Prosthecobacter debontii: one gene and its partner. The protein of the gene in region 1 binds, or shares a complex with, the protein of each later gene. Links are inferred from orthologs where the notes say so. Each region holds a gene or a part of one and is shown in the gene's direction. Other genes may lie near its edges. The genes, in order: tig and rpsG.

The links.
Region 2: the proteins of tig (region 1) and rpsG are in contact, whole or in part, in a crystal structure (PDB 3GTY), measured with the Thermotoga maritima proteins. The link is inferred for Prosthecobacter debontii from one-to-one orthologs. Residues at the interface, in WP_004081061.1 of Thermotoga maritima: Glu122, Val124, Val129, Leu130, Tyr133, Glu188, Gly259, Ile262, Tyr263, Glu266, Ser270, Glu273, Gln274, Glu277, Arg308, Gln311, Ile312, Ser315, Tyr316, Glu325, Arg329, Arg336, Leu363, Phe366, Trp367, Arg373, Leu377, Arg381, Leu384, Glu387; in WP_004081843.1 of Thermotoga maritima: Lys34, Lys52, Lys55, Glu59, Arg62, Gln63, Glu66, Asn67, Lys69, Val71, Arg95, Ala109, Lys110, Lys111, Gly112, Arg113, Pro114, Glu117, Glu121, Ile124, Ala125, Tyr127, Asn128, Asn129, Thr130, Gly131, Lys135, Asp139, Arg142, Met143.

Annotation. Positions count from the first base shown.
Region 1 is NZ_FUYE01000002.1:428,862-444,741, forward strand. The notes cover bases 1-2,829. They hold tig (trigger factor), read left to right. Parts: upstream 1-647; coding sequence 648-2,012; downstream 2,013-2,829. Other genes in these bases: B5D61_RS04170 (exo-alpha-sialidase), read left to right, coding at 1-507; B5D61_RS04180 (SDR family oxidoreductase), read left to right, coding at 2,092-2,829. In the rest of the region: B5D61_RS04185 (phosphopantetheine-binding protein), read left to right, coding at 2,860-3,114; B5D61_RS04190 (lysylphosphatidylglycerol synthase transmembrane domain-containing protein), read left to right, coding at 3,129-4,133; B5D61_RS04195 (patatin-like phospholipase family protein), read left to right, coding at 4,130-4,966; B5D61_RS04200 (hypothetical protein), read right to left, coding at 4,977-5,930; B5D61_RS04205 (glutamine amidotransferase), read right to left, coding at 5,927-8,296; B5D61_RS04210 (hypothetical protein), read right to left, coding at 8,332-12,081; B5D61_RS04215 (vWA domain-containing protein), read right to left, coding at 12,412-14,511; B5D61_RS04220 (DUF58 domain-containing protein), read right to left, coding at 14,508-15,407; B5D61_RS04225 (AAA family ATPase), read right to left, coding at 15,424-15,880. UniProt on the Bacillus subtilis protein: Involved in protein export. Acts as a chaperone by maintaining the newly synthesized protein in an open conformation. Functions as a peptidyl-prolyl cis-trans isomerase.
Region 2 is NZ_FUYE01000020.1:21,660-37,424, reverse strand. The notes cover bases 13,052-15,765. They hold rpsG (30S ribosomal protein S7), read left to right. Parts: upstream 13,052-14,028; coding sequence 14,029-14,502; downstream 14,503-15,765. Other genes in these bases: fusA (elongation factor G), read left to right, coding at 14,555-15,765; rpsL (30S ribosomal protein S12), read left to right, coding at 13,567-13,977; B5D61_RS21910 (Fur family transcriptional regulator), read left to right, coding at 13,052-13,107. Also shown: B5D61_RS21930 (WD40 repeat domain-containing serine/threonine protein kinase), read left to right, coding at 1-299; B5D61_RS21925 (hypothetical protein), read left to right, coding at 368-5,818; B5D61_RS21920 (fibronectin type III domain-containing protein), read left to right, coding at 5,856-9,131; B5D61_RS21915 (chitobiase/beta-hexosaminidase C-terminal domain-containing protein), read left to right, coding at 9,128-12,562; more of B5D61_RS21910, read left to right, coding at 12,703-13,051.

The DNA of each region.
Region 1 (15,880 bases):
GCCAATCCCAAGAGCCGGGAGCAATTCGCCACCTTTTACCATCATTTACGCGAAAAATACAAACTCGCACCTCAAGTGGGCCTTATCGCACAGAGTCGCGGCGGGCTGAATCACTACAATCTGGCCGCCGATCATCCCGAGTGGGTCAATTGCATTGCCGGGATCTACACCGTCTGTGACATCCGCAGCTATCCCGGCCTAGAGCGCGCAGCTCCATCTTATGGCCTCACACAGGAACAACTGAACGCGCAAATTTCCCAGCATACCCCCATCGAAAGACTGGCCCCCATCGCCGCGGCTCACATCCCCATTCTACACATCCATGGGGATGCGGACAAGGTGGTGCCCATTGAAGCCAATAGCGCAGCCTTAGCTGAAAAATACAAAGCTCTCGGTGGAGCGATGGAATTGGTCATTGTTCCCGGCAAGGGTCACGAGTTCGATCCTGGCTTTTTCGAGTCTGAAAAGATGCTGAATTTCATCGTGAAACACGGGCTGGGGGACTAGCCGGGGCGGGCGGATTCTAACAACATTCGTTCCAGGGTTGTCAAAACGACCAACTTGCTCTAGCCTTCGCGCCCCTCCGGCCTGGGCGCTTTGCCAGCCGCCATGTCGGACAGGACTTTTCGAGCCTCGTCTTTCAAGCCATGAACATCAACGTCGAACACCAGCCTAACTGCCGCGCTGTCGCGCACATCCGCGTGCCAGCCGAAGAAGTCGCTAAACAGCGCTCCGCCATCACGTCCTATTTCGCCAGCCAAGTGCGCCTGCCAGGCTTCCGTCCAGGCAAAGCCCCCGCCGCAGCGGTCATCAAGCGCTTCGGCGACGACATCCAGAGCGAACTTGAAAAGCAGCTCATCAACGACGGTCTCCGCACCGCCATCAAGAATGAGGGCCTGGAAGTCCTGAACATCCTGTCCGTGACCGATAAAATCCATCACGACACCGACAAGAGCTTCAGCTTCAGCGCTGAAATGAGCTTGGCTCCGAAATTCGAGCTGCCTGACTACAAAGGCATCCCGGTGAAGCTTCCACGCATCGAAGTGTCTGATGCCGATGTGGATCACGACATCCTCCACCTGCGCGAGCGCTATGCCACCTTCTCCGATGTGGAGCGCCCTGCTGCCAATGGCGACGCCGTCGTCCTGGGTTTCACCTCGACTCTGGAAGGTCAGCCTCTGGCCGAAGCCATGCCGGAAGCCCCTGAGCACCTGAAGCAAATCGAAGAAAACTGGTTCCTCTTGGACACCGAGGAAGACTTCCTCCCAGGTTTCTATGCAGGCCTCGTGGGCATTTCCAAAGACGAGCAGCGCACCCTTTCCATTGCTCTCCCAGAAGACTTCCAGTTCGAAGCTCTGCGCGGTAAGACCCTCGAACTCGCCGTGACCTGCAAGGGTGTGAAAGACAAGGTCGTGCCTGCACTCGATGCGGACTTCATCCAGAAAATCGGTGGTGGAGACATGACCGAAGAAACATTGCGCGAAGAAGTCAAAGAAGCCGTCCGCCGCCGCCGTGAACAGGCTCGCGAAAGCGCCAAGAGCAACCAAGTCATCGCCCACATCTTCGAGAAAGTGGAGTTCGACCTTCCTCAGGAAATCGTCAATCGCGAGGCTCAGCGCCGCACGAACGACATCGCCATGCGCGCCATGCAGCAGGGCATCTCCCAAGACGAGTTGGTGAAGCAGCAGGATGAAATCCTGAGCAATGCCACCAATCAGGCCAAGCAGAGCGTCAAAGTCAGCTTCATCCTGGAGCAAGTGGCGAAGAAAGAAGGCCTCAGCATCAGCGATGAACAACTGACCTACGCCTTGGCTAACATGGCCGCCCGCCAGAAAAAGCCTGTGAAGAAATTCATGAGCGAAGCCCAGAAGAACGGCATGATCGAGCGCATGCGCGACGATCTCCTTCTCGAAAGCGCCCTTCAATTCCTGAAGGACAACGCCCAGGTGGAAGAAACCGATCCAGAGCCTGAGCACTGCGATACGCACTCCCCTGCCCCTGCTGCTGCTTAATTGATGCAGCCAAATCCTTGATCAAAGACGAAACAGCGTCGGCCATCCGACGCTGTTTTCGCATCCCTCTCAGATTTCCATGCCCGCAGATCCCCGCCGCATCCTCATCACTGGAGCCAATGGCGTGCTCGGAAATGCCACTGCCCAGTATTTCCTGGATCGCGATCCTGCTTGCCAAGTCTTTCTGGGTGTGAGGGAACGTCGGGACAAGGCGGAGGCTCTGGCGGCCGCCTATCCTGGTCGCGCCTTTCTCTGCCCGCTCGAAATCACGCTTGCTGACTCATGGGCAGAGGCTCTTTCTCAGATTGAATCCACTGCGGGGTCTCTCTCAGTCCTGATCAATAACGCCGGTTATCATGATGATGCCCTCCTGGCGACAATGACTCAGGAGCAGTGGTCAGGTGTCCTGAATGCTAACCTGAACGCGGTCTTCCTTGGGTGCCAAGCGGCACTCCAACCCATGATGCGCCAGCGCTGGGGCCGGATCATCAATATCGCTTCCCTGAGCGCCCTGCACTCCCCTGCGGGACAAACCAATTACGCCGCTGCCAAAGCTGGCGTGCTCGGCCTAACGCAGAGCTTGGCGAAGGAAAGTGCTCGCCTCGGCATCACCGTTAACGCCATTTGCCCAGGTCACATTGAAGGTGCCCTACCTGCGGGATGGAGTGACGAACAGATCAAGGCCGTCAAACGCGAGACCCCGATGCGACGTTTTGCCCGGCCCGAGGAAATCGCTGCCGTCGTTTTCTTTCTTGCCAGCCCTGAGGCGAGCTATATGACTGGCGCGTCTCTAAAACTTGACGGCGCACTTGTCTAAAACCTGCTTACTTACCCCGCTCTCTCACGAATGAACCTACGCCAACGCATCAAAGAAGTCATGGCCAGCGAGCTTATGCTGGAAGTCAGTGTGGATGAAATCGCTGATGACGCCCCTCTCTTTGGTCCCAATGGCATTGGGCTTGATAGCGTGGATGCCCTCCAGCTCGTAGTGGCCATCGAAAAGCATTTCAAACTCAAGATCACCGACCAAACCAAGGCCCGTGAGATTCTCCACAGCGTGGACAGCATCGCCAAGGCTATTGAAGAAGCGGGCTTGGCCTGATTGACTCCGGGCGCATGAAGAAGGCCCTGTTTATCCTGGTCAAAGTCGCCATCACCACAGTGCTGCTGTGGATGATCTTCCGCGAGCACCGCTTCACGGTGGCCATCCTACCGCACCTGCAGGCCATGATTACCAACTGGGGTTGGACTTTGGCAGGGCTGGTTCTCGTGGGGTTATCCACTTGGTTTCATGCCCTCCGCTGGCAGGTGCTGCTCATCGGCCAGGAACATCCCGTGTCAGGGGGAGAAGTACTCCGCATCACGGTCATCAGTAACTTCTTCAACATCACTTCTTTGGGAGCCGTGGGTGGGGACGCTTATAAAGTGCTCGCTCTGATGAAGCGGCCCGGTTCTCGCCGCCTGCCCATCATGGTTTCCGTCATGTTGGATCACATGCTGGGCCTTTTCGGCCTCGCGATTTTGTTCCTGAGCTGCGGCTACGCTTTCAGAAACCAATTAGACAGTTACGGCCCGGAAGTCCGGGCTATCGTGAAAGGATTCAGTTGGTTCGTCGGTGGCTCCATGGTGGGCATTTTTCTCTCTGCGATCTCTTTCACGCCGAGGCTTTACAACTGGGGAGAACGCCAATGGCCTTGGATGCTTGGTTGGCCTCCTTTGAAAAGTTTCGCCCAGGCATGCGATGCCATCCGCCGCGCCTGGGGCTGCTCGCTCATCGCTGTCGTCCTCTCCGTCTTCATTTTCGCCACGCAGTTCCTTTCTTTTTACTGCGGCATTTTTGCGGTCGGTGGTCAGGCCCCCCTCCTTGAGGTGATGGCGGCCATGCCAATCGTCGATACTGCCGCAGGTCTGCCCTTATCCGTCTCTGGACTCGGCGTGCGGGAAAAGACTTTTGAGACCTTGGTGCATGCCATGACGGGTCTTCCTGAGGCCACGGCCGTTTCAGCCTCGCTTGCAGGTTGGCTGATGACGGTCATCTGGGGACTTCTAGGAGGTCTCCTTTTCATCCGTGGCACCGCACCTGCTGAGTCAACGAACCCCATCTCTCCCCCCGAGGCTTGAAACCACGCATCGCCATCTCTCTCGGTTCCTCCTTCCTGGGTTATGCCACCCACGCCGGCTTCATCACGCGGTTGCATGAACTCGGTGTCCGTCCTGTGGCCGTCGCAGGATCTTCTTCGGGAGCGGTGGCTTCAGGTCTCTATGCAGCAGGCCTCAGCCCTGAGCAGATTCGGCAAACCGTTCTCGCCCACACCTTTCGGCGCTCCTTCGTGCGTCGGACCCCGTGGTTCACCCACTATATCGTGAACAGTTTCAGCAACCGCGCGGTGGGAGCGTTCAATACCGATGGCGCAGTCGCTTACCTCACTCGAGTTTTAGGGAATATCCAAATCCAGGATCTGAAACAGCCCCGTTATATGGCCGCCGTTTCCGATCTCGAAACGTCCAAAACGCATTTCATTACGCAAGGTCCTCTGGCTCAGATCATGATCGCCAGTTGCTGTATCCCCACCATCTTCGCGCCGCGTTTCCATGAGAATATGCACTGTTTCGATGGAGGAGTCGCCCATGAGGCCCCGATCGACCCCTGGCTTGAGGAAGACGACATTGATCTCATCATCATGCATCGGGTGACTCATCACGAAGCTCCCGCTCCCAAACTTTTCCCCTTCAATTTTCTCCACCTCGCCTCCAAGGCCCATCAATGCGCCAGCGAGCAGCTTCATGACTACCGTGTGAAACTGGCCGCCATGCATGGCAAAAAGACGATTGTCCTGACCACCGTGCACAACCGGCCCAGCACCTTTTCTGGGCGTGAGATGCCCTCTTACTTTGCGGCAGGAGAGGCCCAGGCCCAACAGCTCTTTGATACCCAGTTGCGTGACTTGATCTGACCCTCAGGGGCTACCGATAGACCTCGGCCAACTTGCGCATCAGGGTTTCCAGATCGGCATAATAACGGTCCTCCCCTAGATCAGCCCGACGACTTTTCAGGGCATCCAATTCCCTTTCTAAAACATCTCGCTGATGCCTCTGAGCCTCCGTGAGTTTTTGCTCTTCTTCACTCAGCACTAAGGCGACTTGGGCCGCTCGCCGACCATCCGCTTGGGGATCCGTAGCTTCGACCCCCTGAAAAACCTCAAAGCGAGTGCCGACTCCATCCCCGTTGTCCTCCAGTAGGGCGTGCTCCGTGGCTAAACGTCCTTCAGCTTCATAGAACTCACTCGTCTTCTTGCTGGCAAACAAGAAGGCCTCAAGGACCGACACTTGTTTGTCATGATCCAAATCCGCCTCCGCTAGGCCCGCGATGGCAGGTGCGAAGTACTCACCAAAACGCGTGTAAAAGATCTCATCCGCACTTTTCGTCGCTGTCACCACGATGCGATTCTTCCCTGTTAGCGAAGCAATGAATCCACCACTGGCTGAGGCTGTCTGGATCAGCACCAGTTCCCTCTTCATATGCCGTAACCAATCGCTGATCTGGCGTGCCGTCACATCCGGACCACGCAGATTAAACTTGGCCTCGCGACCATCAAAGGTGCCATGACCAATCATCACCAGCCAGAACTGACCTGTGGATTGAGAGGATGCCTGACTTAATGCGGCCTCCAACTGAGCGGCATCATCGTCCGGCTTCCCTCGGCCGATGATCTGAATAGGAAGCCCAGCTTTCGAACAGGCCTCTTCCCAAGCAGTCACCTGCCTCTCAAAAAGCTTGCCGTACTGCTCAGTTCCGGCTGCGCCAACCACCAACAACACATTCACCTCACGAGATGAACTCGGCGAGGTTTGTTCTGCCGACACCGCCAGCACTCCCAGTGTCAGAAAACAGAGGAGCAAATACCAACTCGACTTCATGCCAAACCTCCTTTCCTTCGCATCCACCACTCTGCACCGAGCAGTCCTAAGATCAGAGCAAATATCCAAGGTGCATGCCATAAGGGTTCCGTAACGGTTTCCTCCACTGGCACTCGGATGTTGTTGAGCAACTCGGGAAGCTGCTTCAGTTGATTGAGATCAAGCACCTGCCCCCCGCTCTCCTCCGCCAGCTGTTTCATCCAATCCACTTGGGGTTCCAGCGAGACAAACTCCTTCGCGACTGGATCATGGGCCCACCCCGTGACCTTCTGTCCGATGATCATGGGAGAACCACGGCCCTCATCGGTCGCCATCGTTTCCACGGTGGCTTCAACCCGATATGGACCGGGTACCTGAGAAAAGAACTCTGCCTCAAAAAGCCCCGCCTCTTGTAAGCTAGGTTCAGCAAAAAGCGATGATTTTTTCCCCTCTGGACCCGTCACTTCGATTTTCACCATCGCATCGTCGAGTGGACGAAAAGCTTCGTCACGAACACGCGTCTCCAGCTTCACTCGACCATCGAGCGAGCTCACTACCAACTGAATACGATCCGGCACATCCACCACCAGCCACCGCATCATCTGCCGCCACGCACGCTCTAGATCTTTACTCGCCGCTTCATCACGCATGCCCCAGCGCCACATGTCTCCTAACGTAAGCGCCGCCACTCTTCCCTCCCCAAAGCGCTGCGCCGTTAAAGCGGGTAATGACTCTTGTTCATCACTACTCACCGTCGCCAAAACACTGGCTCCAGGCTTGATGGAAAAGACTTGATTCACGGCTTGAAACCCGGGCATTTGAGCCAGCCGCTGCTCGTCCTGCTCACGGCTTGCACGCAAGCGTGTCCAAGGCTCCAACCATCCCTCACGCGTCAGATTGAACCGACCATTGGATAACGCAGGCGCTTGGCTGACACGATCCAGATACACAGGCAGCATCCTACCAAGTGGGGTGTGGTCGTAACCCCCAGCCTGATAGGATTCCTGACCGCCCAGCATCAGCAGAGCCCCGCCTCTTTCACTGACGAATCGCTCGATCAAATTCATCTGTTCTTGCGTGAAGAACGAGGCCTCGAGGTCATCCACCACGATGGCTCGATACTCTCCGAACAAGGTTTCGGGGGACTTGGGAAATCCGTCACTCAGTTCCTTCGCATCTCGGGTTCCCAGACGAATCAAGACCGGCTGATCATAGCGCTGAGCTTCAGCCTGCTGACCAAAACCGCGAAACAAGGGATTGCTCGTTTCTCCCGTCCGACCACGCCATTCGAACTTAGGTTCGCGTTTGGCAATACGAATCAAGGAAGGCAGCTGAATCTCGTCATCACCCAGCAAAGCACGCCGCATAAATTTATACTCCCAGTTAGGCCGACCCGAGATATACAGCACTCGATAGGGCCCTGAACCACGATCTACGGCGATGTGGCGCTCGTTATTCCTCAGGGTAGATTCTTGAGACAGCTTCTTCCACTCCGGTTTGCCGACCAAGTCACCGGCCATGACGGCTAATCGATAAAATGAAACGCCCGGCTTCACCGCAGGCACTCTCAAGCGGACCACCTGGACAACGCCATCTGAAGGCACCCGAGTCTTCTCGGTGATCAAGACCTTCCCCTGCTCATCCAAGACACAGACAGCCACCTCTTGGTCGGCGAATCCCTGGCCCTTAATCTGCGCTGTGATGGTAACGGGAGTATCTTCAAAGGACGTTTGAGCCACCGAGTAATCCACAATGGCAAGATCTGGACGAGGGCTTTGGCTCCCCACACGCACCGGGAATACAGGCACTTTCGAAGCCTGATCCACCTCATTCACGGCATCGGTAGCAATGCCGTCACTAACCAACACAACGGCTGCAACTCGGCTATTCGTGCCCCCATTTCGAAGCGTGCTCAGGGCACCATGGAGTTCCGACTTGCTGCCCGAAAAATCCAATTTGGAAAAATGAGTCACGCTCTGAAGGCGCTCATCCACGATTTGAGTCTTGACCCGAAACATTCTCCCCAACTCCTCCAACCACGTCGGAGGACTCTGAACATCGGCCCCCAGAGCTTCACGCATTTGCATCGCTCGCGTGGCACTTTCCGGTATCTCCGCCACGTTCAAAGACGCGCTATTATCCGCTACGATGATCACTTCATTCTCACCACTCATGGGCTGTCTGCGCGACCATACAGGATCTAACAAACACGCCGCCAACAACAACCACACAAGGGCTTTGCATAAAGGAGCCGCCCAACGCGCGACTCCGCGCAATGAATGCCGACGGTAACTCCACACCACACCGCCAAGCACAATCACAAGCAACCCCAGAGCTAACCAAAGACGCTCAAGGTGCTGGAAAATGAGAGTGGTAGTAGAGCTCATGCTGCCCGCAGATTCATGCCTCAAAAATAACAGCCTCAGTTGCCATGGCCGAGCTCCTGATAATAACGTTTCACCAAATCACGAAATGCGGGTGGGACAGGATCTCGATCCACCGGCACCATAGGATTTTCCGGCCCCTTCTTCGCGAGTTCCTCAGCGACCCGATCCCGCAACTCCACCAACGGCTGCGTAATGCGCATGGCTAAATGCTCTGCTTGAGGAGACTCATTGTTACGCTCGTGATCAATCCGCAATGCCCGCGCATTATCTAACACCTTGGCCGCTTCATTGCGCAGCTCAGGCTGTTCCAAAAGCTCTTCGACATTCCGTAAACGATCGGACCAGTCCGCATACCCCTCACCAGTCAAGGGACCACGATCCACGACCTCCACTCCTTCATCAAAAAAGAAACCTCCTCCGCCCATTGAGGCAGATCTTGAGCCGCGACGATCATCGCCACTCAAGTTCCTTCCCCCAGCGGAGGAATTGCCTCCACCGGATTGCTGCCCCCCGTTGACACGCTGACCACCTTCAGCCATCTGCGGTTGATTGGAGGATGGCGAGCCCGATTCCCCAGGGCTCTGCCCTTGTGAGCCGGGTTGCTCGGCTCCTTGCCCTTGTCCCTGACCCGAGGCATTTGGGGCACTCGCTTGTTGGCCACCTGTCTGAGACCCCTCTTTTCCCGGGCTTCCCTTCTGCGCCGTTTGAGAAGACGGATCGCCTTCTTGGCCTTTCGATTCAGAACCTTGTCCAGGGCTTTGTCCCTTTTCTTGGCCCTGACCTGCTTGGGAGGGATTCTGGGCCATGGAGTTGGGCTGGCTCTGCTGATTTGGAGGTGGCTCGCCGTCACCGGCAGGCTGACCGCGCCCTGAGGGTTGCCCCTCCTGCGAAGGTGACTGATTAGCCGTTTTGGGATCGGCTTCTTGGCCTTGCCCCTGCCCCGTCATCTTAGGTTCTCCTTCCTCTGCACGGCTTGGTGCTTCTCCCTTCTCAGCTTGAGCTGTTTGGTTGGTGGGAGAAGGCTGCCCCTCTTTTGAAGATGGCGATGAGTCGGAGGACGCTCCTCCTTGAGCTTCAGCTTCTACTTCCTTGATCAATCGATCCAGCTCGTTGCGAGCCATACGGAGAGCTTCCGTCTCACTCCCCAGCACACTCTCGGCAGCCTTCTGCACCCCTTTCTGGAGTTCATCCACCGACGTTGCCGCTTTACGTTCGGCATCCTGAGCGTCGGCACGGTTTCCATATCGAGACTGTATCCGAGCTTCCTCGAGGTTCTCCTCAAGTCCACCTGTCTGAGCATTCCGCACTGCTTCATATAAACGACGATGTAGAAGCGGGTTGCTACCTTCAGCCTGTTCACTGATCCGCCGCATGTTTTCCAGGAGGTCATTCACCCGAGTGCCTTGCTCTTCAAGTTGCCGTGCGACTTGGCTGCCATCCAGCATTTTCTCCAGGGTCGCGCTCGTATCGCCGCTCTCTTGAGGTGTCTTTTGATTCTCCAAAGATTCACTGATTTGCTTCTGGGCCTCCGCGATCTCACGCGCCTGTTGGCGCACTTGCTTCATTTCATCACTGAAGCGTTTGGCTGTTTTTTGTTTGAAGTCCTCTTGCATGTCTTCGAGCTCTCTCTGAGCCCGCGTCGCGGCATTGGCAGCATCGGCGAGTTGCTGCTGCTTGAGCTTCTCCGCTGCATCCATGACTTGTTCACGCGTCTGCTCGAGTTGTTCACGCGCCTCGGCCATGTTGGTGGCGTTTTCAGGACTCTCCATTCGATCTTTCAATTCATCGACATCCCGCAGCAGCTGTTCCTGTTCTTCTTGCAGACGCTGCAGTTGGTTTTCCAACTCCTGTTTCTCTTCCTCCGTTTTGGCTTTTTCGATCTGCTTTTGCAGTTCCTTCATCTTCTCCGCCAAGGCTTCCTGACGCCGTGCCAGTTCCTTCAGCCGATTCAGCACTTGGAGGTTCTCTTGCTGCTCAGCGGTTTGTTCGGGAGAAGCTTGCCTCTCCTGCTCATAGCGCTGTTCGCCCTGCTTGAGCTCCAGATTCATGATCTGATTTTGACGGGCTTTTTCGGAAGCTGTGCTGGATTGACTTGGCTGGTTTTGCCGCATCACCCGATGCTCTCGGCTCTGGGCACGATGCAGCCATTCCAGAGCACTTTGCTCAAAAGTGAGTGCTTGATTCAAGGGAGACCGCTTCTTCTCTGCAGAGGCCATTTCCAGAGGCTCCAACACATCCTTCATACTTTTCCAGGCCTCTGTCAGTGCGTTTTTGATCTCGGCATCCTCGACTTTTTCCATCAGCTCTTTGGTCTGCTCCAGAGCCATGCTTTGAGATTCATGCACCACATCCACATCCGGTGATGCCGCCTCCATGGCACGTCCTGCGTTGGTGTCTCGAATCAATCGCCAAGTGGCATTCACCACCTGCTTCTGTAATTCCACCAGCTTATCCAGGTCCGTCTTTTTCTCCGGCATACCTGGTTCGCTAGGAGGAGCTTCGGCCTCGCGGAAGATGTCTTCAAAGTGACGCACATCGGCAAAAAACATATCGCTCATCGCTCGCCGAATTTCCCCCTGCGGCCCCTTGTCCTCGGCCCAGAAATGGTAACTCACCAATTGCCGTGGCTCGGCGCTTTCATTCTCGAGATCTAACAACTCTTTCAACTCCAATTTTTTGGCCGGCTGGGTGGCACTGTGCTTGAAGACCACATCTTTGCTGCGCCCAGCAATGCTAAAACTCACGCCACTCTGCGTCACACTTAAATCATCCCAAACTCGAGCCTCCACAGGCAGCTCTTGAATGGCGGACACCTGAATATCGCGCTTGGGGAACACGACCTCGATTTTAGCCAATTGGTTCGACTGCACCTTCACACTGATCCAGGGGGGATTCTTATTCGCTCGTTCTTGAGCATCCACAAGATGAAGCCGCCATTTCTGGGTCTTCTCTGCCTTGAGACTGGCCGTCAGAAGCGTGGGATCGTCTGCGCTGGCTTTGAGTGGAAGGATGGTTTTATCTTCACCGAAAAGCTCGGCATCTTTGACCGGTTTGTTGGTCTTGAAAGTGAATGCCAAATCGCTTCCCTCCATAGCGGTCACTTTGAGGGTGTTTTTTAACTCTTTGGTAGGCAGGCCAGCATAAGGAGGTGGCGTGATTTTCACATCTGCTCTTTCCAAGGCAGGATAGATGAAGGTGGTGATCTGGTGCTCCTGAGAACGACCGCCAGCGAACTCGACATGATACCGGGCATCTCGATCCACCCTGGCGATCAACCCGCCAAAAACCTGTTCATCCACAGTGAGTTTCATGGGCAGTCGTTCGCGTTCGTCCCCATTCATCTCAGTCACCACCAAAGTCGCATCCACAGGCACTTGGGAATCAAATTTGGCCTCCACGATCAAACGACTTCCCCTCTCGATCTCCGTATCTCCCGGTGTGAGTGTCACCACTCCAGGTTGTACCTCTTTCGTTTCCGTGACGGCGGCGACCACGGCCTCAGGTTGGACATGGACCTGCTCCCAACGACGATTCATAAGCAGAAACGCATTCACCCAGAGCAAAAGCCCGAAAAACATCAACCCCTTCCACGTCCGACCGCGAGATCGTGTGAGGGTGGCAGACCAATCATGGCTGGCCCCGTGATCCGTAGCCGCTGAGATCACACGCTGCTCCAAAACATTCAGCTCCGGTTTCTCTAGCAGCCCCTCTGCGGTTACCAAAAGGCCGTCTAACTCAGGGTGTTGCAGCTCCAACTGCCGCACCGCCTGTCTTCGGAGACGCATGGGCCGTGACGCCCAAGACGCAAGTGCCACTGCGATGATCACGGGAACGAATAACAGCCACCAAGAACCGCTCGCCGTCATCCAAGGCAAATCGCGGACGTTCCAAGCAATTGCGAAGCACACGACAGATGCCAACAAATAGACGCCGAAATAACAAAGATGGGCTCGCGCTCGCCGCCACTCGCGCTGCGCGCTCTGCAACTTTTCTCGAAGGATCTGTTGCTCAATCATAGCGTGGCCCCTTTCTAAGTCTGAGTTTAACACGAGAACCCTCGTGCCTATGCCCAAGCCACAGGCCCGCATGCGTCACCGAACGATGAAGGTTCCTTTTCATGAATACGCTGGCTGCGCCCTCCCTTCTCGGATTCTTCCTGCCAACCACGTTTCACCTGCCAGCATCAGGAGCACCCCCGCCAGCAACCAGAGCCAAGCGCGTTGACGCCCCTCTTGTTCATGAGCTGCCAGGCGCTCTTTTTCTTCCGCCGAGGGCGAAGCCACTCCGTCACTCGCGATCACCTCCAGCTTCACCCCCAGTTCCCTCAGCTTGTCCTCGGAATAGGGAGCCACGCGACTTTCTTCAGGGGGTAAATTCACGGCCACTTGATGACCTCCACGCCCCTGCAGAGCATAGATGCCCACTTGCTCGGCCCAAAGAGAAGCCCCAGGCTCTCTCCTCAGAACTTGGCCATCAGGCGCAATCACCTGGGTCATATCAGCATCCAGAGGCAGCCTATCTCCCACCAACAACGAAGGAGACGTTTCGTTGCGAAATCCTGCCGCTTCCAACCAGCCATAGAGCAAAGGAACGAACTTGGTTGATAACGCCAACTGACTGTCCGCCGGGTGCCAACCACTGGTCATGAGAATCAAACTGCCTTTCCCCGAAGGCACGGTTAGCCAAGCCGGAGCTTGATTATCAAACCGAGCCAGCACCTTCACCTTCTCCACGGCCTCTCCCTGAAGATCCACGAACCGATGTTTCCAAAATCTGAGTTTGGTGAAATCACGTAACCGCTCATCCGCAAACGGGCGCAGGAGGGGATGATCCGTCTTCACATCCGCGAGCATCAGGTAATCCGACTGAAGAGCAGATGGCGACGGACTCAGCGTGATCCCCTTGACCTGACACAGGCTTTCGAGCGTGGCTGTTTTCATCAGTTCATCCACCACAGCAACGACCAAGCCCCCTGCTTTCAGAAAGGCGCTGAGGGATTGCAGCATGGGAGCTTTTAACTCCGCACCCGAGATAAAGACGATGTCGGTGGTTGCCGGAAGCGCCGTTGCCTCAGGCGAGATGACTTGAAGCTCTGGTGTCAGCGTGGCTGTCGGCTGCAAAGCACGACTCAGATAAAACAAAGGTGAAGCAGCCTCATCGCGAGTCTTCTCATCACCCAGGAAAACCAGGTCCACCAGTTGAGGTTGCGGCGGGGCCACAAAGACACGGTTGTCAAAATCCCAACGATCCCCACTCAGCCTCAGCACCGAAGCCTTTTTCTCCTCAAACACGGGTGGAGCCACCAAGACGCGGCTCACCCCAGGAGGAAGATATCCCCTCAGGGGATCACCGCCGCCTCGCTCCCAAGCTAAGGTATAGTCCGAGAGTTTCGAGTCTCGCGCATTGCTCACACGCACTCTCACATTCATCTTCGCCTGTTGTGGATGCGGGGATGGATCCTCCTCCGCTGAGTCGTATGCCTCACTCGTTGCCCCTAGTGAAAGCGCGAGATTATCCTGGTCCACCACCTCAAGACGTCGCACCGTCACGGCCACTGTTTCTGGCCAAACTTGCCCGCGCAGAGCCTCTAACCGACTGCCTTCTTGAAAATCGGTCAGCACCACGATCCGCTTACGCAGACCGGTCATGCCTGCTTCACTCCCAAATGCCGATGACGCTTCCACCAAGGCCTTGCCCAAGTCTGTTCGGCCCCAGCCCGGGGTCACTTGGCCGATTCTCTGAGAAACCACAGCAGATCGGTTACTCGCGGAGTCTCGATCCTCAGCGAAGGTCCATCGTGGCTCAAGAGCGCCATCGAAAGTCGCGATGGCCAGGCGGTCTCCGGGTTTAGCCGCAGCCACCAGTTTGGCGGTTTCTTCTCGGGCTTGGGTCCATAAATCCGCTCGCCGCATGGAGGCACTGCGATCAACCAGGAGATAAATCGCCTCATTCTTCCCCAGTGCCGCGGTTTCCTCCGCCTGCCACAGAGGCCGCGCAAACATCAGGGCCAACAAAATCAGAGCAAGGCAACGCAGCAGCAAAAGCAGCCAATGCTCGAGCCGTCGCTTGCTCACGGGCATCGGCGTCTGTGCTTCCAGAAACATCAAGGAGCTGAACTCAATACGGTCCTGCGGAGGGCGACGCCGCAGATGCATCAAGATCGGCCCAATGATGGCAGCAGCTCCTAACAAATAGAGTGGAAACAGCCAGCTCATCTGCGAGGCCCTCCTTTCTTACGATTTCGCACGGAGAGGAAATCGAAGAGAACCTGCTCCAAAGAAGTGTCCGTCGGAGTCCAATGATACTCAATCCCCTGCCTCTCGCAGGCTCGCCGGATGAAGTCGCGATGCACGTTTAACCGGTTCAGATAAATCTCTCGCGATACGGAAGGATCAATGAACCTCTCCGCTCCAGTTTCCAAATCTCTGAAGTGGGCGGCTTTATCGAAGCGGAAATCAATCTCCGCCCGATCCATGACATGAAACACCACCACATCATGCCCCATGGCACCTAACAAACCGAGCTGACGCTCGAGCTTTTCCACGGGAGCCAGCATATCAGACACGAGGCAAATCACGCCGCGCTTGCGCACCAGATCAGCCAACTGCTTCACGCTCAGATCCAGCGCTGTGGCACCCGCCGGCGCGGGCTTCTCCAGTTCCAGCATCAAGCGCCTGAGGTGGCCGGGACGATTCCTCGCCGGGATATGCTCTTGCAGGCTCGGGCCAAAGGTTGTGACACCGACAGCATCCCCCTGCTGCATCAGGAATAAAGCCAGCGTGGCAGCTAGAGTCGCCGCATAGTCTGCCTTCGTCATCGGCCCTGAACCAAATTTCATGGATCGGCTGTGATCCACCACGAGCTGACATCTCAGATTGGTTTCGTCTTCAAACTTCTTGATGAAGGTGCGATCACTACGAGCCAGAACTTTCCAATCAATCGCCCGAGGATCATCCCCCTGCACATAAGCGCGGTATTCGCTGAACTCGACCGAAAAGCCATGGTAAGGACTCCGATGCATGCCCTTCCAAAGCCCCTCGACGATGACTTTCGCCCGCAGCTCCAGAGAGCGGATGCGAGCCAAAGCGGCAGCGTCGAGTGAAGCAGGCATAACTGTAAGTTCAGAATTATTTCATCACTCCTTCAAGGAGCTTCTCGATCACCTTGCCCACCGTTACACCTTCGGCCTCGGCTCGATAGTTGATCAGAATACGATGTCGCAAAACAGGTTGAGCCATCGCCCGAATATCCTCCAGAGTCACATGTGCACGTCCATGCAGGAGTGCACGGGTTTTCCCGCCGAGAACGAGACATTGAGAGGCACGCGTTCCTGCCCCCCAACTGACCCACTCATTGACGAAGTCCGGCACTCCGGGTCGTCCAGGACGCGAAGAAGCGGCCAGTCGGACGGCATACCGCGCCACATCTTCAGCCACCGGCACTTTTTTCACCAGTTGATGAAAGGCCTGAAGCTGCGGTCCATGAAAGAGTTGCTGAATCGTCTCCGACCTGCCGCTGGTGGTGCGTGTCACCACGGCCACTTCATCATCTTCACTGAGATAGTCGATCACGATATTCAGCATG
Region 2 (15,765 bases), on another replicon or contig:
TGGATTTTTCGGCCAATGGCCGGAAAGCATTGGCCGTGGAAAAGACGGGAGAAGTGTCTGTCTGGAGCCTTCCTCCTTCAGAAGGACTCCCATTGCCAGAATGCTTTTTGCGTTTTGCGGAGGGATTTGGCCGCTGGAGATTGACCTCAGAGAATGTCTTGCAGGTGATGTCGTATCAAGTGTTCGATGAAGCCCGCCGAGAAGTTTTGGCTTTGCCTGATGATCCCACCAATCCTCAAATCGCCTGGATGAAATGGTTGGCTGCCGATCCTGACGAACGTGCGGAACGGCCTGAGTGATTTTTTCTCGCTCGGTTGTAACGAATTGAAGGGAATGCGGTGGAAGGAAGCAGCGAGCCCTGCTTTCTATGACTTTCCCCCGGTCTTCTTACTTTCGATTCATCGCCCTTTGCTGCCTCATTCTTGGCAGCTCTGTGTCAGCCATTGGCCAGACCATCAACAGCATCCAAGTTCTCAATCGTGGAAACGAGGCGAGCAGCACTTACTTGATCGCGGCTGATAGCGTGGATGGCGATGCCAATACCAATCGTCACTATGTGACATGTTCCAGTAGCGTGACCTTTCCATCGGCGGGCACTTATCGTTTGCGGTATCAGTTGATCGATTCCTCGGGAGATGTTTTGACGGAAGTCTTCAAAGCCCTTGGGAGCGTCAGTGCAGGCGCCACGATCAATGACTCCTCAGACATTACGAGTTTTCCTTCGCGGATTGGCCCGTATGAGCGGACACGGTTGAAAGTCGAGGTCGCGCGTCGAGAGGCAACGGGTTCACCGCCTCCGTTTGACTTTGCTTGGTTCCCTCAGGCCAGCCAAACCGAAGCCACCGGGCGCGCCTATTATCACTTTCCCAGCGTGACGACGGGAGATCCAGAGCGCAATGTCATTGCCCAAATGACGGGTGCCACTTTAGCCGTGCGTCGTTACCTCGTCGATAGTGTGAGCGGAAACGAATACATCCACGCAGCGGCCGGGTTTCGCCTGCTTCGTTATGATGCGTGGGATAGCATCGTCAGTGTAGCGACCAACATCGCGGTGACTTTGAAGCTGGAACTGCGGCGCGTGTCCGATGATGGGGTGATACAGGTGCTCAACGATCAGGGAAACGCAGCGGATTTTACGGAGCGCCCTTTCACAGTTTCGATCTCGCCATGGGTATCCCAGAGCGGCATCAAGGTGCCTGTCACCGTCACGGCCTCGGATGTGGACCTGCTTGATCTGAGGCTGGACCCTGCCGAGTGGCTGGATTTTGATGAGCAGTATTATGTGAAGGTAACGGTCCTGCATGAGGAGGTTTTAGGACAACCGAAAGTCACCGGAAACGCTTGGGATACGTCGGATGCCCAGTTTTTCCATTTCACGGGCAAGCTGATATTCGGTGCGATCAATACTCAGTTCACAGCTTTGAATGGCTCCATCACGACGGTGAATGTGGCCGAGCCTCGACTCAACGTTCCCGTAGCTCAAGACGCAGGTGGGATCAGTGGGACGGAACTATGGACCTTTGGCACGGGACAAAACTTGGAGGTTCTGCTCAAGCCGGGAGGAGACGCGGTTTTCAAGGGAATGTCCGTAGAGGTGAGTGGTCCGACGGGAGAGCCAAATCTGCTCAATGGAGTCCAATACAGCTTTGAGAATCTGGTTTTGACTCAAAGCGGATTGGTGGGCAACGTTTCGGCCTGGATGCCTGTGGGCAGTGGATACAGCAGCACTTTGACGGAGAATCGGCTGCAAAATAAGCTAGGGCCTGTGGGGAGTGTGGCGCTCAACCAAAGCCTCGCACCCACCTCGTCGGTGGCCTTTTCAGGAAGTCCCAAGTTTTTCGTTCATGAAGAGACCAAGCCTTTTAAGACCGAGGCTTCAGTCATCACGTGGAGCCCAAGCCTGGGGCGTTTCACGCTGAATGCGACAGCGGTGCACTCCCTGAGGCGGCCTCTGGTGGATGCCATGGAAACCATTCCAGGTTTGGCCAATGAGTTCAAGACCAAAGCCTCCAACGATGCCTATTGGAATGAAGTCGCCACGATCAATACGACACCCTATCTCCAGGCCAGTGTGACCGGGGCTGCTCAGTTGCATGCGACCGTCAATCTGTTGCCTAACCGATTTTTCTCCACGCACTTTCCCAAGAACACCAGCATCAATTGGACCTCGGGTGTCGTGCAGATTCAGGGGGACTCCATCAATTCAGCCAACAGTAGCTTGGAAGGTGTTGCTGGCGTGACCGTGCCTTATGGGCGGCATTGCACGGAGGTGGTGGACGAGTGTCCAGGTGGGGAGAAGAGTTTTTACTACTATCGCATTAATCCTGATAGCAGTCGCCTGCGTTTCACCCCTGATGGAGGATTGCATGGGAGTGGGGCCACCGCTTTCTCACACCTGATCAGTTGGGGTGTTCTCAATGAAGAATCTCCGGCGGCTCATGAAGCGGTGACGCCCTTTCAACGCGGTAGTTTCTTGATGAGCGGTCATTTCTTGCCGACCACCCTTTTGCCCTTCGGTAGCGGTTTAACCCCCGCCTACATTCATCTGCGCGGCGTGGACCCCGCCAATCTAACCCAATCCGAATTGCCCGGGTCGGCGGCCTATGTGACAGGGACAGGCGATTATGCAGGTATGAATCTCAGGGCTCCAAGCTCGGATGCCGCGTGCTCGTTTCGCAGTCGCTTGGGAGGCAGTTTGTCAGACGCCTATGAGCTCACTTCCAACAGCAAGTTTTACCTTCGTTATGGCGGTGTGAGCGGCGTGCAGCAGGCTCTGGGGGGGCTGTCTTCGGCTACGGGATTGTTGATGGGATATCCGGTGGTGTTTGACACCTTCGGTCTGAGTTGGCTGAGCAATGAAAACATCCTTTCTCGCACCGATGGCTCACTTCTGGTTCCAGAGCCTTCGGATTTCACCCTGGCTTTTGATGATCTGACCTTCACTTGTTTAGGGGCACCTTCCATCGGGGGAATGGCAGGGGGCAGCTTGACGGAAGACTTGGATTACTGGCAGGCACCCTTCACCGCCTTCGGCCTGGAGTTTAAGCATGAGGGCATTTGTGATCCGTCGGCAGGGTTTCTAACCGTGGCTATGAGGTTGGCGGCCAAAAATATTTCGCAGCCCTTGACCGGTGTTTTGGGATTCCGCCAGAATGGCCAGGTCATTCGTCCGGCAGATCATCTGGCTGACATCACCTCAGAGTTACCGCTGCCTGCGGTGTTCCGGGTGGATGGTCCGAAGCGGACTTCCGAATCTCCAGCGGAGTCTTATGCATTCACGCCAACGAGGTGGGCTTATCTCAACCACGAAGCTGCGGATAGTCGTCCACCGGATGTCGATCGCGTCGGCTTTTGGAATCTGGTGGGCCGTATGGATGTGCCTTTCTTTGAGGATTTGAAAGTGCATGCGCATACGAGCGCCAATCCCGCCGAACCCTTGGCGAGTCTGCATGTGACGGGTGGATGGGGAGAAATGTTTACCGACCGGGACTTTGACGCTGCTCATGTGGGTTTCACCGGCAGCAGTCCGGCGAGTTATCGGAGCAGTGAAGCTCATCGCACCCATGCACATCAGCTCTGGTTAGGTCTCCTTGATTTCAACTACCCGCTGCAATGGAACAGCGCTAGACGCACCTTCAAATCTCCTTCGACCGTGCCTGCGGATCTTCTCATCATGGAGGCTCAGCATCGGGTGGATTATCTCAGTCCTGATCAGACTGAGATATCTTTCGGAGTCGAATACACGGGCCTACCCCGCATCAGCATCAGCAATGCCTTGACCAATCTGGTGGATGAAAATGTGGGGGTGGCGAGCAGCCTAGCCCGTTCTGCTGGAGATCAAGTTTTGGCAGGCATTGAAGGCGGAGTGGATGGTTTTGCAGACCTGTTAACGGATCGACTGGACGCGATGCTGGCGGAGACGGTGGCGGGAGTCGTCAATCCAGGCTTGGAGGTGTTTTTTGTTCACGTTAAGGCCGCTGCGGGAGAGGCGGTGGCGGCCCAACAAGATGTGCGTCAAGCCGTTAAGGATGTGGTGGATACTTACCTGAGACCCTCCCGGGAGGCGGCGGATCGGGAGCAGGTCAGTCAGATCGAGGGACCACCTCTGGTGCCGATCTCAACCCATCTCGCGTCCTGGGTAGGTGACCTGGATACACAGGCGGGTCTCGTGCCCTCATTAAATTTACGCTTGTCAGGGATCGAGACCTCGCTCTTCGCCTTCGCTGGAGATGCGGATGATCTTGAGAATCCACTCCCGAACGCCGGTGTTCTGGGGCGTGATGCTTTCGGAAGCCGTGCGGTGTTGGATGCTCTGGTGCAGAACCTCGTGACGGATTTGGCCCCTCAGTATGTTAATGTGATCCAGTCCGCGCCCCGTTTTACCTTCATCCAAGAGGCGGAAGGCGCGCTATCCCAGATTCAGGCTTCCTTTCTGGATATTCGAGAGGCCATCTCGGCCTTGAGAAAGCAACTCGATTTTGAACTGCCCAATCACGGGTTCTTGGACCAACTGACGGACTTACAGACGCAGCTTGATATTGACCTGCAAGGTTTGGTCTTGGAGGCGCTCGCCGATGCCGTGCAGGCTTATTTGGACGAGGTGTTGAATGAGGCCACAAGCACCTTCCCAACAGAAGCGGAGATGAACGCTTACCTGGATCGCTTGAGGGAAGATATCGAAAGTCGAGTCCGACGGGAGTTGCTGACTCGGCTGATGGCTACCCCTGCGATACGGGGGGTGCAGGAAGCCTTGCGGGCGAAACTGCAGGTGGTGCATCTCGCTTATCGAGAAGCGGTGGATGCGGCCTTTGACGAGGTGAATCAGATCATCCGCAAGGCGTTGACCGGGGCGCTGTCGGGCCTGGACGATACTCTCAATGGTTATGCCAAGGGGTTGGGGGATGTGATCCAAGCAGGACGCATCACAGGCCATGCCCATATTCAGGGCGAAGCCTTGCGAGAACTGCGGCTAGATGCACGGCTGCAACTCGGCATCCCCGATGAGACGCCGCTCAGATTCGATGGGTATGCTCGCTTTCAGCAGTTGGACAGTGTGGGGCCGGGAGGTTGCCCTGATATGGGAGGGCCATCGCCTGTCTCGGCGGGAGAAGTCACACTGGGTGCTCGTAACACCTCTTTAGAATGGCTCAGCCCGGGCGTGCAGGCAGACGTGGAGGCAACGGTGGGTTTCTATGCTCCTCAGGGCGTGCCTCTGCCCATCAGTGTTGGCGGACGTTTTGAGACGGTCGGCAGTATGGGGTTTGGCGGTGCGGAGGTCACGGATGTGAAAGGGACGGTGAAAATCGGCATGGCACCGGGGCAGAACGGTTTGGTGCTGGGAGAAAATTACGTCGGGCTTGCAGGGGCGGTGCGTTTGTCCGGCTCGGGGCTGGAAGGGTGTATTTTCTTGGGACGCGCTTGCACGCTGGAACCGATCCTCTTTCTCAATCCGCAACTGGGGAACGTGCTGGGCAGCGGAGGTTTCACAGGTGGATACGTCTTTGGTGCGGGCCGACTGCCGATCGTGGACTTTGGCTGCTTGTTGAATCTTTCGGCAGGGATTGGCGCGGGCGTCTTTTATGCCGCGGAAGGCCCGACTTGGGGGGGCGAAATGCAGATGAGTGCCAGCGGTGAGGCGCTTTGTGTGATCAGCGTCCGAGGGGATGTCAATTTGATCGGCGTGAAGCGGGGGGATGATTTTCGGTTCTCGGGTCAAGGCCGCATCAAGGGCAAGATCGGTGTGTGTCCCTTCTGCAAGCGGTTTAACAAAACGGTTCGCTTCACCTATCAGGGCGGCTCTTGGGACGCGGATTATTGATCTCGATGTGGAGGCTCAGATTTTAACTTTTTAGCTCATGAAGGTTGTTCTTTGTTTTTTGGTTTTGAGTTTCTCCTGGGTGTTACCCTGGATGGCATCGGCTCAGCTCCCGGATGATGTGGGTTTCATCTCCATGGTGGGCACCACGACTCAGGTGGAAGGGCAGTCCTGGGCCTATTTGCTCTGGCAGTCCACCGAAGACAGCTTGGCTGAGGGAAGCCGATTGGCGCTGTATCGTCGGGATACCCCGGCTGGATTGTTTCAGCGATTGGCCGTAACGGCGGATCAAGGTGATGAACGCACCCTCCAGGCCTTGATCCCCAGAGCTGTGCGTCTGGGTCAGGATGTGGAGGCCCTAAACAGCAGTCTGCGGCGGATGTTTCAGGATCTCGTGCCCAGCGAGGAGGTGTCTCTCGCCGCACGGCTGTCCGCGGTCATTCGAGGAACGCGCGGCGATACGGAGCGGCGCACCTCTCTGGCCTTCGTAGCCCGCAGTCACCCTCTGGTTGCCATGGCCTTAGGCCAGGCGTTGCCAGACCGTCTTCCCGCTCCAGGGAGCTACACGTATGAACTGCGTGAGTTTGACTCCGCGGTTCAGGAGGATATTCGAGTCTTGGGACGAGTCACGGTGGATACTTCTGCTGCGATCCGTTTGCCCGCCCCTGGGCGTCCTTATGTGATGCTCTTGCCGGATGCCCGAAAACAAGAAGGCCATCTTTCAGTCCATCTGCGTTGGGCCACGCCTAACTCCTTGCGTGAACTGGCTCTGAAACATTCCGGGTATCGCGTCTATCGGGTGACGCGTGCTTATGCGGAGAACGGTGCCCGCAAGTGGCAAAACACACCTCCGAGTGCCGATACCTTGCTGACGGCGGCTCATACGGTGCCTGACCAAGTGCACCAAGTGAATGCAGCGCCGATTTATCCCGATCAACTCATGGATGAGGGAGTTGGGGCGACAGGGGCTGAGAATCCGGGGGATCAGACCACCTACTTTTTTACGGATGACAATGATCGCTTCGATCCGGGTGGAGAGCCCCTGCCCAACGGAGCCCAGTATTATTACTTCGTCACGGCGTTAGACATCCTGTTGCGAGATGGCCAGGTTTCTCCAGGTAGGCTCACGACGATTTGTGATCGCATGAGACCCCCGGCTCCCGTCCAGGTTCGGGTGGTTCCTGAGGTGAATTATGTGAATGGCGAAAGCATTCAGCAATTGCTGGTGCGTTGGGCACCCGTCCAGGATGCAGATAGCAGTGTGTCCGCGTATCACGTCTATCGCTGGAGCAGTCTCGAGGAGATGCAGGAGAAGGGGAATCAGCCTGAAATGAATCGTGTAGCCATCATTCCTCATGATCCAGAAGCGAGGGAATACCGTTATCTGGATGCAGGCCATGGAGCGCCTCGTTTTCCTCCGCTTGAGGGTCAGCCCGACATCTCGGGGACGGGATTCATTTACACGGTGCGGGCGCTTGATTCCGGAGCCTGCGGGGCCAACGCCTCACCCCACAGCGCTCCTTCTCGAGGCGTGATTCGCGATCCTGAAGGCCCGGCAGCACCTATCGGGCAGGTAGTGATTCAGTGTCATCAACCTGTGGTGGAGTTTACCTCAGCGTCGCTGAAACCTGAAACCGGACTGACGGAGAATGCTTATCATCTGGAATTGGTGTGCGTGACTCCCTTTCAAGAGACCTTTGAATGGACGGAGTTTCGTTTCGGCGATGGGTTCACTTACGTGGCCAGCCCCGTGGGGCGTGTGTATTTCGGAGATCGCGGCACCGAGTCCCAGATCGCTCGGTTGCTGCTTTCACGGGAGGCTTGGCCCAACCAGATCTACTGTCGGGCTGCCCTGCGAGGTGGGCGCACCAGTGACTGGGTGCAGGCGACCGTTTCGGCTCCCTCCAAAGCCCGAGATCAGCGACTTCAGATCCTTTTTACGGCTTCACTCAACAGCACGCCGGCCATCGCTGGCGGGGCCTGTGGCAGCACCCATTTGACGACTCAGCCGGGAACGGATGACGTGTCTCCGATTTGTATGTCGGTGATGCCGGCACCTAGCACACGAGAGCTAAAGATCTATCGGCAGGTGGATGACGGGCCGCTGACCTTGGTTTCGGTTCAAGAAGTGACGCCCGGCACACCGGTGCAGTGGTGTGATGGAGAGCTCCCCGTGACCCCGGCTGACAATCAGTATTTTGTCCAAGGCTTCGATGAAAATGGTCAGCCGAGTGAGCTGGTTCGTGCAGGGGGGGAAATTCATACCGGTTCATCAGCCGCTTTGCCGGTGCCCATGTTGCTCCCTCCTGAGCACCTGGCGAATAACAAGGCACGCCTGAGTTGGTCATGTGCCTCTTATGGTGTGGAGCGTTTTGAGCTTTGGATTGCCAAGAAGCAAGGGGTACCGAACACGGGTTGGAGTGGCAGCCTGCTCAGTGACAATCTGGCCCTCATTCGTCCGACGCGGAATCCTTCGTCTCCTAGCCAGGACTTTGGCGTCTATCAGACAGGGCTCGTGGGTGGACTTGCGACCCTCCAAGACGGGGCGGTCTTCTATGTGGATGTCCCAGTTCAGACACTCCTGACTTATCACGTCTTGGTCCGTGCTGTGGATCGAGGCCGTTTTGGGGATCGCTTGGCCGGTGGTTTCTCCAACATGCAGGTCTTTCAGTGGAATGCGTCGGAGGTTAATCCAGGGATCCAGGTGCCTTGGCCTGCGCGAGATTTGCCCGACGCTGTGGCCGCGACGACGTTTCATCCGCGCATCAGGGCCGTGTATCTCCCGAAGTTGATTACCAATGGAGATTGGCAGGGAGTGGGGATTCGGATCGGTGAATACGATTATGTGGGAGGTAATAGCACCTTGATCAAAGTGGGAAATCCAGGGCCTACGGGGTTGCCCCAATATGCGCTCAAAGATCACATCGATCCAAAGACCATGCTGTTTCGGCGGGTCTCGGCCGCCGCCAACAGCGAGCGTGAGGACGAATTGCTCCCTTGTGTGCTTTACCGAATGCAGACGAGTTCGGCGGTGAGTTTGCTCCCCATCTCGGCGGATACGGCCCAGGCGTCTCCTCTGATGGAAGTCATCGCCCACACGCAAGAGACGGCGAATGCGGACAATGTGACTCAGATCCACGATCCTTTTATCAATATTCAGGTCAGCGGCATCCCTGGCGGAATTCATGGGGAGATCTTTTGGCTCGATCGAAACCCGGTCATCGCCGGGGCCTCCTACACCTACATGCTGGTCCGCTACGCCAAGAACGGAGAGATCGCCGAGATCCTGACCACCAACGCTGTCCAAATCCCATGAAGAACGTGAACTGGAACTTCCTACGGTGGATCTTATTAGCTCTCAGCCTGAGCGGTGGGGGGCAGGGGGCGGAGTTTGTCCACGAATCTCCGAGCGGCTTTACGACAGCCGGAGATGTCAATGGCGATGGACGCTCAGATGCCGTGCTGGTGGATCGCGTGAGTGGTGTTGTGACCGTGGGGATTCAGCAGGCCGATGGCAGCCTCATTTTCCGCCCACCTGTAGCGTCTGGAATTCCTGAAGTTTCCAGCATGGCGATGGGCCGCTTTCAATCGGCAGATCAAGACACCCTCGCACTCACGGCTCCCTTGGCGAATCGGGTGGAGGTGATTTCTCTCCAGGCAGAGGATCTGCTGCCTTTTCAGGCGCAGTATCCTCTGGCGGAACCGCAGTTCCTGGCTGCGTTTGGCGAAGGTGCGTTCGACGATATCGCTTTTGCGGGTGGCTCCATGGGGACGAAGTCTCTCGGTCTCATGGCGAATCTGCAGAACGGGAAATTCACCCCGACGGTGAGCTCGGTCACATCAGCCACGCTGAGCGGCTGGAATCCGGTGACGTTTTCTCGGACGGGGACGGTGAGGCTTGCTTATTTCGAGCAGGCCGTGTCTGCCATCCTTCGTGTTCACACATTACCCGCAGGAGACTATTCCGATCCTCTTTCCGTGAGTGATTTGCGTGCTGATTCGCGGCTCGCTTATGGTCAGTTCGACTCAGCTCAGAGTGACTTTTTCATCTATGTCCCTGGTCACGAGAAGGTGGACGTCTTGAGTGTGGCGGCGAACGAGAAGAGCTTTCTGCCGGGGCAAACAGCCGTCTTTGACGCACCAGTGACGCAGATGCTGCGGCTGAAAGGCGAGGCCGAGGAAGCGGATCAGATGTTGATTCTCTCTGCCGATGGGTCGGCAGGAATCTATGACTTCAGCCGCGCCGGAGGCTTCATTTTGGAGAAAGCACTGGATCTCACCGGAGATCCTGGGGCAGCCCAGACCGCTGTCGTTTTGGCTGACGGTTCCTTTGCTCTGCTGACCGGGCGTGGTGCCGATGGGGGACCTGTGGCTTATCGTCTGTATCGTCGAGGGCCTGAGGGCTACTTCGCCCATTCGGGGGGAACGCTACCACGACTCGGGCAGGGGAGTGCCATGTGGGGAAATGTGTTCTTCTTCAATGGGGTGCCTTTTCTGGAGGAAAACCCACGCTTGGTGGGGCAATGGAGCGTGGGGGATTGGTCCTCGGCGATGATTTTTGGAGCCACTCCGCGAGCCGATGGAGAATCCTTTGTGAGCAGCACGCTGGGGCTAGGCAGTCGTTTTACCCGCCAATTCAATCCCAAACCCATGGGGGCTATGGGGGCCCTGGCTAACCAATACCGCGATGATATTTCCCTGGCTCGGCTGGACCGAACCCCTCGGGTGTTGGGGGAAGTCTCCTCCGGCGTTGGTATTTCACCGAGCGGGGGAGTCTTCAGTGAAGCTGTGCTGGTGAGCCTGACCGCAGCGCAGCCCGGTGCTTCCCTGCATGTGCGGCGGACGGGATCAGTCGACTTTGAGCCCTATGGGGCTCCATTCTATCTGTTTCGGGAAACAACGGTGGAAGCCTATGCCAAACTGACCACAGGAGAGCGCACGCCCGTGACAAGAGTGGTGTTTCATTTCAACCAACCTCCCGAAAAGCAGGATGCGGATGGCGATGGCGTGCCGGACTTTGTCGAAGTGGCCCGGAACCTGGATCCCACCGGTGGAGCTGATTCGGATGGAGATGGATACAGTGATCTCGAGGAGCTTTTAGCAGGCACCTTGCTCAATGATCCAGAGAGTTTTCCGAATGAAGAAAGGGCTAACACCGCTGCTAAGTTAAATCTCGCCATTCAGCCGCTGCCGTGGGATGGCGGGTCTAACCATGAGGTTTACGCGAGCGTGGGGCTTGCTGTGGAGTGTCATGAAGTGGACGGAGCTTTGTTAGGTGCCGGCACGGCGGACAAGCCTTTGGATCAGCCGGTCGCGGTCTTTTCTGCTCAGCCCGCAGAGGCGCAGCAGCGTTTGTTAGTCGTTAGCACACCGCTGCATTATTCCCTGCGCAGTGATGGGGAAGGGGAGCGGCGTGGCAGGGAGTTGATCGGGCTGATCGAGGTGCCTCCGGCAGTGCCGATCGAAGTCGCCTACCAATACCAAGATGGAACGCTCGGAACCGAGGTGCAGAGCTGGATTACTGCAGCACAGGCTGCTTACCGCTCAGCCAGTCCGCCTCTGGTGATCAAGGCGGTGGGGGTGGATGAGACCCTGGCTTTTCTGCTCATGGAAGCACGCCTTGCGGATCTGTTGCAGTTCCGTGGGTTAGGCGGCTCGACGACGGGTTTCAGCCTAACTCCTTTTCGTGAGCATGAGTATCGGGATCCCTTTTTCCCTTCCACGGTGTCCAGTGCGGAACTGCGCAGCTTAGAACGTGCCGTGGGTGACCCGCAGTTTTCCACAGCGGTCCGCTTGCATGATCTGCTGAGACATTATGAGACGGTGGTGCGCAATGATGCCATGGATCCAGCCGTCGAACTGCTGAAGCGTCTCGCCCGTGAGGTTTACCGAGTGAGTAGCCAGCACCATGATGAAGAGCCTGGCCTGCTCAAACCACCTTTGGACGTGCTGCGGCAGTTTGTGCGTTTCATCAATCTCGACCAAGAATATGCCAACCGCGTCAATCTGACGGAGGCTGAACTGCAGCAGATTTATCCCATCCTCTACCCGCTTCGCTTTGATTCACCGGTGAGATCGCACGTGACTCTGACCCTCCAGATCCCAGAAGAAACGCCCCTGGACGGGCTGACCTATGCGGCGTCCGTGCCTGAGGGCGAGTTGTATGTGCTCATGGATGCCAGAGGACGTCCGTTTGAGCTCCCCGGGCATTTTCGGGTGACCCCAGGGAGCCAGTTTTCCATCACCGCTTACGATGATCTGCCCAGTGTCGGTGGAAAATCGGCCCTGGAAGTGCTTTCTTTGAGCCTAACAACCCTTCCTCTTCCGAGTTCCACCGATGCCGACGGCAATTTGTTACCCGATGAATGGGAGTTGCTGTTTTTTGGACGCATGGGGCTCAATGCCTCTCTGTCCATGGATGGCAGCGGCTACAGCTTGCTCCAGGAATTCCTGGCTGGCACAGATCCCACCGATGCCCAGAGCAGCCCTACGGGTGAAATTGCGACTTTCCGTTTCGGGCCTGTTTCCCAGGAGCGACAGCCTGACGGCAGTTTCGTGATTGAGTTTGCGTGGACCAATACGCTCTCAGGAGCCTTCGAGTTCGTCGTTCAAAGTTCTGCGGACTTGGTTCACTTCTCTCCCTGTGATGCAGAGATTCAGAGTCTAGGGGAGAATCGCTATCGAGCGATGGTTCCCGCCTCAGCAGATCCGCGTGCCTACTACCGGGTGGGTGTACGTCTGCCATAGGATCAGAATCCTATTTAGTCGGTGAAAGCGTCTTTGCATTGCCTGAGATTTCGGCGAAATAAGCCGCTGTGAGTAAGCACCACCACCACCATCATGAAGGCTGTTTCCGGCCAGAGCCTGAAAAGCTCCTCAAAGAGGCGATGGAACGTGCCCGCGGTGCTGGCCTACGGCGGACAAAAGCTCTCGAAGATGTCTTGAGCATCCTCATCCATGCCTGCCAACCCCTGACTCTGGCTGACATCGCCGAATCAGAGGAGCTGGATAGCGGGGCCGATAAGGCCACGGTCTATCGTCTTTTGATGAAATTGGAGGAGCGTTCCTTGATCCGGCGATTGGGCCTGCATGACCGCGCCGCCTACTACACGATCATTTTACCTGGTGAACACAGTGATTACCTGATTTGTAATGACTGCGGGCGGATAGAGAAGCTGGATATCTCCTGTCCGGTCGAGGCATTGGAGAAACAAATCGCCAAGAAGTCAGGCTTTAAAAAGCTCTATCATGAGCTCGAGTTCTTCGGTCAATGCCCGGAATGCGCTCAGTAAGTCGGCTGCAAAAAGCTGGTAATGAGCGGTTTACGCGGGTTCTGCAGAGGCATTGACTTGAGTGACACTCGACGGTTTGCAATGCCAAGTCCCATCGGTGGTCAGGCCTAACACGATCTATGGTATGTAGTCTAACCAGGATTGCGACGCGATCTAGCCGCCAAGAAAAGTGCCCGGAAAGCCGCATTTACTTAGCATAACTTAGACAATGAACTGTGAAAAAGTGCAAAAACAGTCAAAAAACATCTTGCTAAGATGAGGATCCATCGCAAAGTGCGCGCTCCCCGGCCCAGACGCTCCTCGTGAGTGTCGGCTAAACGATTCACGAGAGTGAGTCTTTCGCTATCGGAGCAGTGAACCGGAAAAACACTGTGCTAATCCCTGACAATAGGGGTGAGGCACTGTCTCTTCTGATTCCCGCCTGATTTGGCCATTAAGGAACGGAAAACTTTTCAGACCATGCCCACCATCAATCAACTCGTCAGACACGGCCGCAAAGATAAAGCGGTGAAGTCGAAGTCGCCTGCGCTTGAAAGCTGCCCGCAGCGTCGCGGCGTTTGCCTTCAGGTCATGACCCGCACGCCTAAAAAGCCAAACTCGGCTTTGCGTAAGGTTGCCAAAGTTCGTCTGACGAATGGTTACGAAGTCATTGCCTACATCGGCGGTGAAGGTCACAACCTCCAGGAGCACAGCATTGTGTTGGTTCGTGGTGGTCGTGTAAAAGACTTGCCGGGTGTGCGTTACCACATCGTCCGCGGAACTCTGGACTGCCTTGGAGTTGATAAGCGTCGCCGTGGTCGTTCTAAGTATGGTGCTAAGCGTCCGAAGAAGGGTGCTGCCGCCGCTGCTCCTGCCAAAGGCAAGAAGTAAGCCTCAGTTAAACTGAATCTCTGTTAATTACACACACGCCCCTTTACCGTTATGGCCCGCAGAAAACGAGTTTACGACAAGCCGGTTCACAAGGACTCTCGCTATGATAGCCAACTTGTGGCTCACCTGATCGCTCGCGTGATGCAGAGTGGTAAGAAGTCCCTCGCTGAGCGCATTGTTTACGCTGCTATCGAGCAGTTGAATGAAAAGTCTGACTCCATCGACCCGCTTGAGCTCTTTAATCGTGCGATCGATAATGCGAAGCCGAAGGTTGAGGTGAAGGCCCGCCGCGTGGGTGGTGCTACTTACCAGGTTCCTCTGGAAGTGAATACGGCTCGTTCCGAGTCTCTGGCGATGCGCTGGATCGTTGGTTATGCTCGTGGTCGCAAGGGTGTTCCAATGCACCGCGCTCTTGCTAACGAGCTCAAAGAAGCTTCCACGGGTCAGGGTTCCTCTGTCCGTAAGCGTGACGATGTGCATAAGCAGGCTCAGGCCAACCGCGCTTTCGCTCACTTCCGCTTCTAATCTGGCGCTTTTCACATCACGCTGAATCGTTCACACCACACTTTTTTGTCCCATGTCGAACCCTAATTCCCCTAGCCGCGAATATCCTCTGGAGCGCACCCGTAACATCGGGATCTGTGCCCACATCGACGCGGGCAAGACGACTCTGACTGAGCGTATCCTGTTCTACACAGGGATGATTCACAAGATCGGTGAGGTGCACGATGGTGCTGCCACCACCGACTGGATGGAGCAGGAAAAAGAGCGTGGTATCACCATCACCTCCGCCGCTGTGACGGCTCGCTGGAAGCAGCTTAAGGAAGAGGGAATCTTCAAGCTTCGTGAGCTGGAAGACATGCGGGTGAACATCATTGACACTCCTGGACACGTGGACTTCACCGCTGAAGTGGAACGTTCCCTTCGTGTTCTTGATGGCGCGATCTTCGTTCTTTGCGGTGTGGCAGGTGTGCAGCCGCAGTCTGAAACCGTTTATCGCCAGGCTGAGAAATACAGTGTTCCTCGTATCGCCTTCGTGAATAAGATGGACCGCACAGGTGCCAACTTCGAAAACGTGGTGAAAGACGTTCGTGAAAAGCTGGGTGCCAATGCCTGGCCGATCCTGATTCCAATCGGCGCTGAAGACAACCTCTCCGGCCAGATCGACGTGGTGAACCAGAAGGCGATCATCTATTCTGATGATGACCGTTTCGGCTCTACCTACAAAGTGCGCGAACTTGAGGGTGCTGAAATCGCTAAGGCTAAAGAAGCCTACGATGGTCTCCTTGATCAGGTCTGCAGCCATGACGAAGAGTTGGGCATGATGTTCCTTGAGGAAATGCCAATCGGCGTGAAGGAACTGAAGGAAGGTCTTCGTCGCTGTGTGATCGCTAATAAGATCATCCCAATGGCCGGTGGTTCTGCCTTCAAGAACAAAGGTGTTCAGTATCTGATCGACGCCGTCATCGACTATCTCCCAGGACCCCTTGACATTGAGCCTCAGAAAGGTCACGTCATTGATGAGCCTGAAAACGAAGTTGAGGCCATCCCAGATGACAACGGCAAGTTCATTGCCCTTGGTTTCAAGCTCTGGTCCGACAAATTCGGTCGCTTGGTGTTCTTCCGTGTCTATTCCGGTTGCGTCAAGAAGGGTGACACCATCTACAACCCCCGCACACGTAAGTCTGAGCGCGTGGGCCGCTTGATTCAGATTCAAGCCTCCGTCCATAAGGACATCGAAGTCTGCTACTCAGGTGATATCGCCGCCCTCGTGGGTGTGAAAGACGT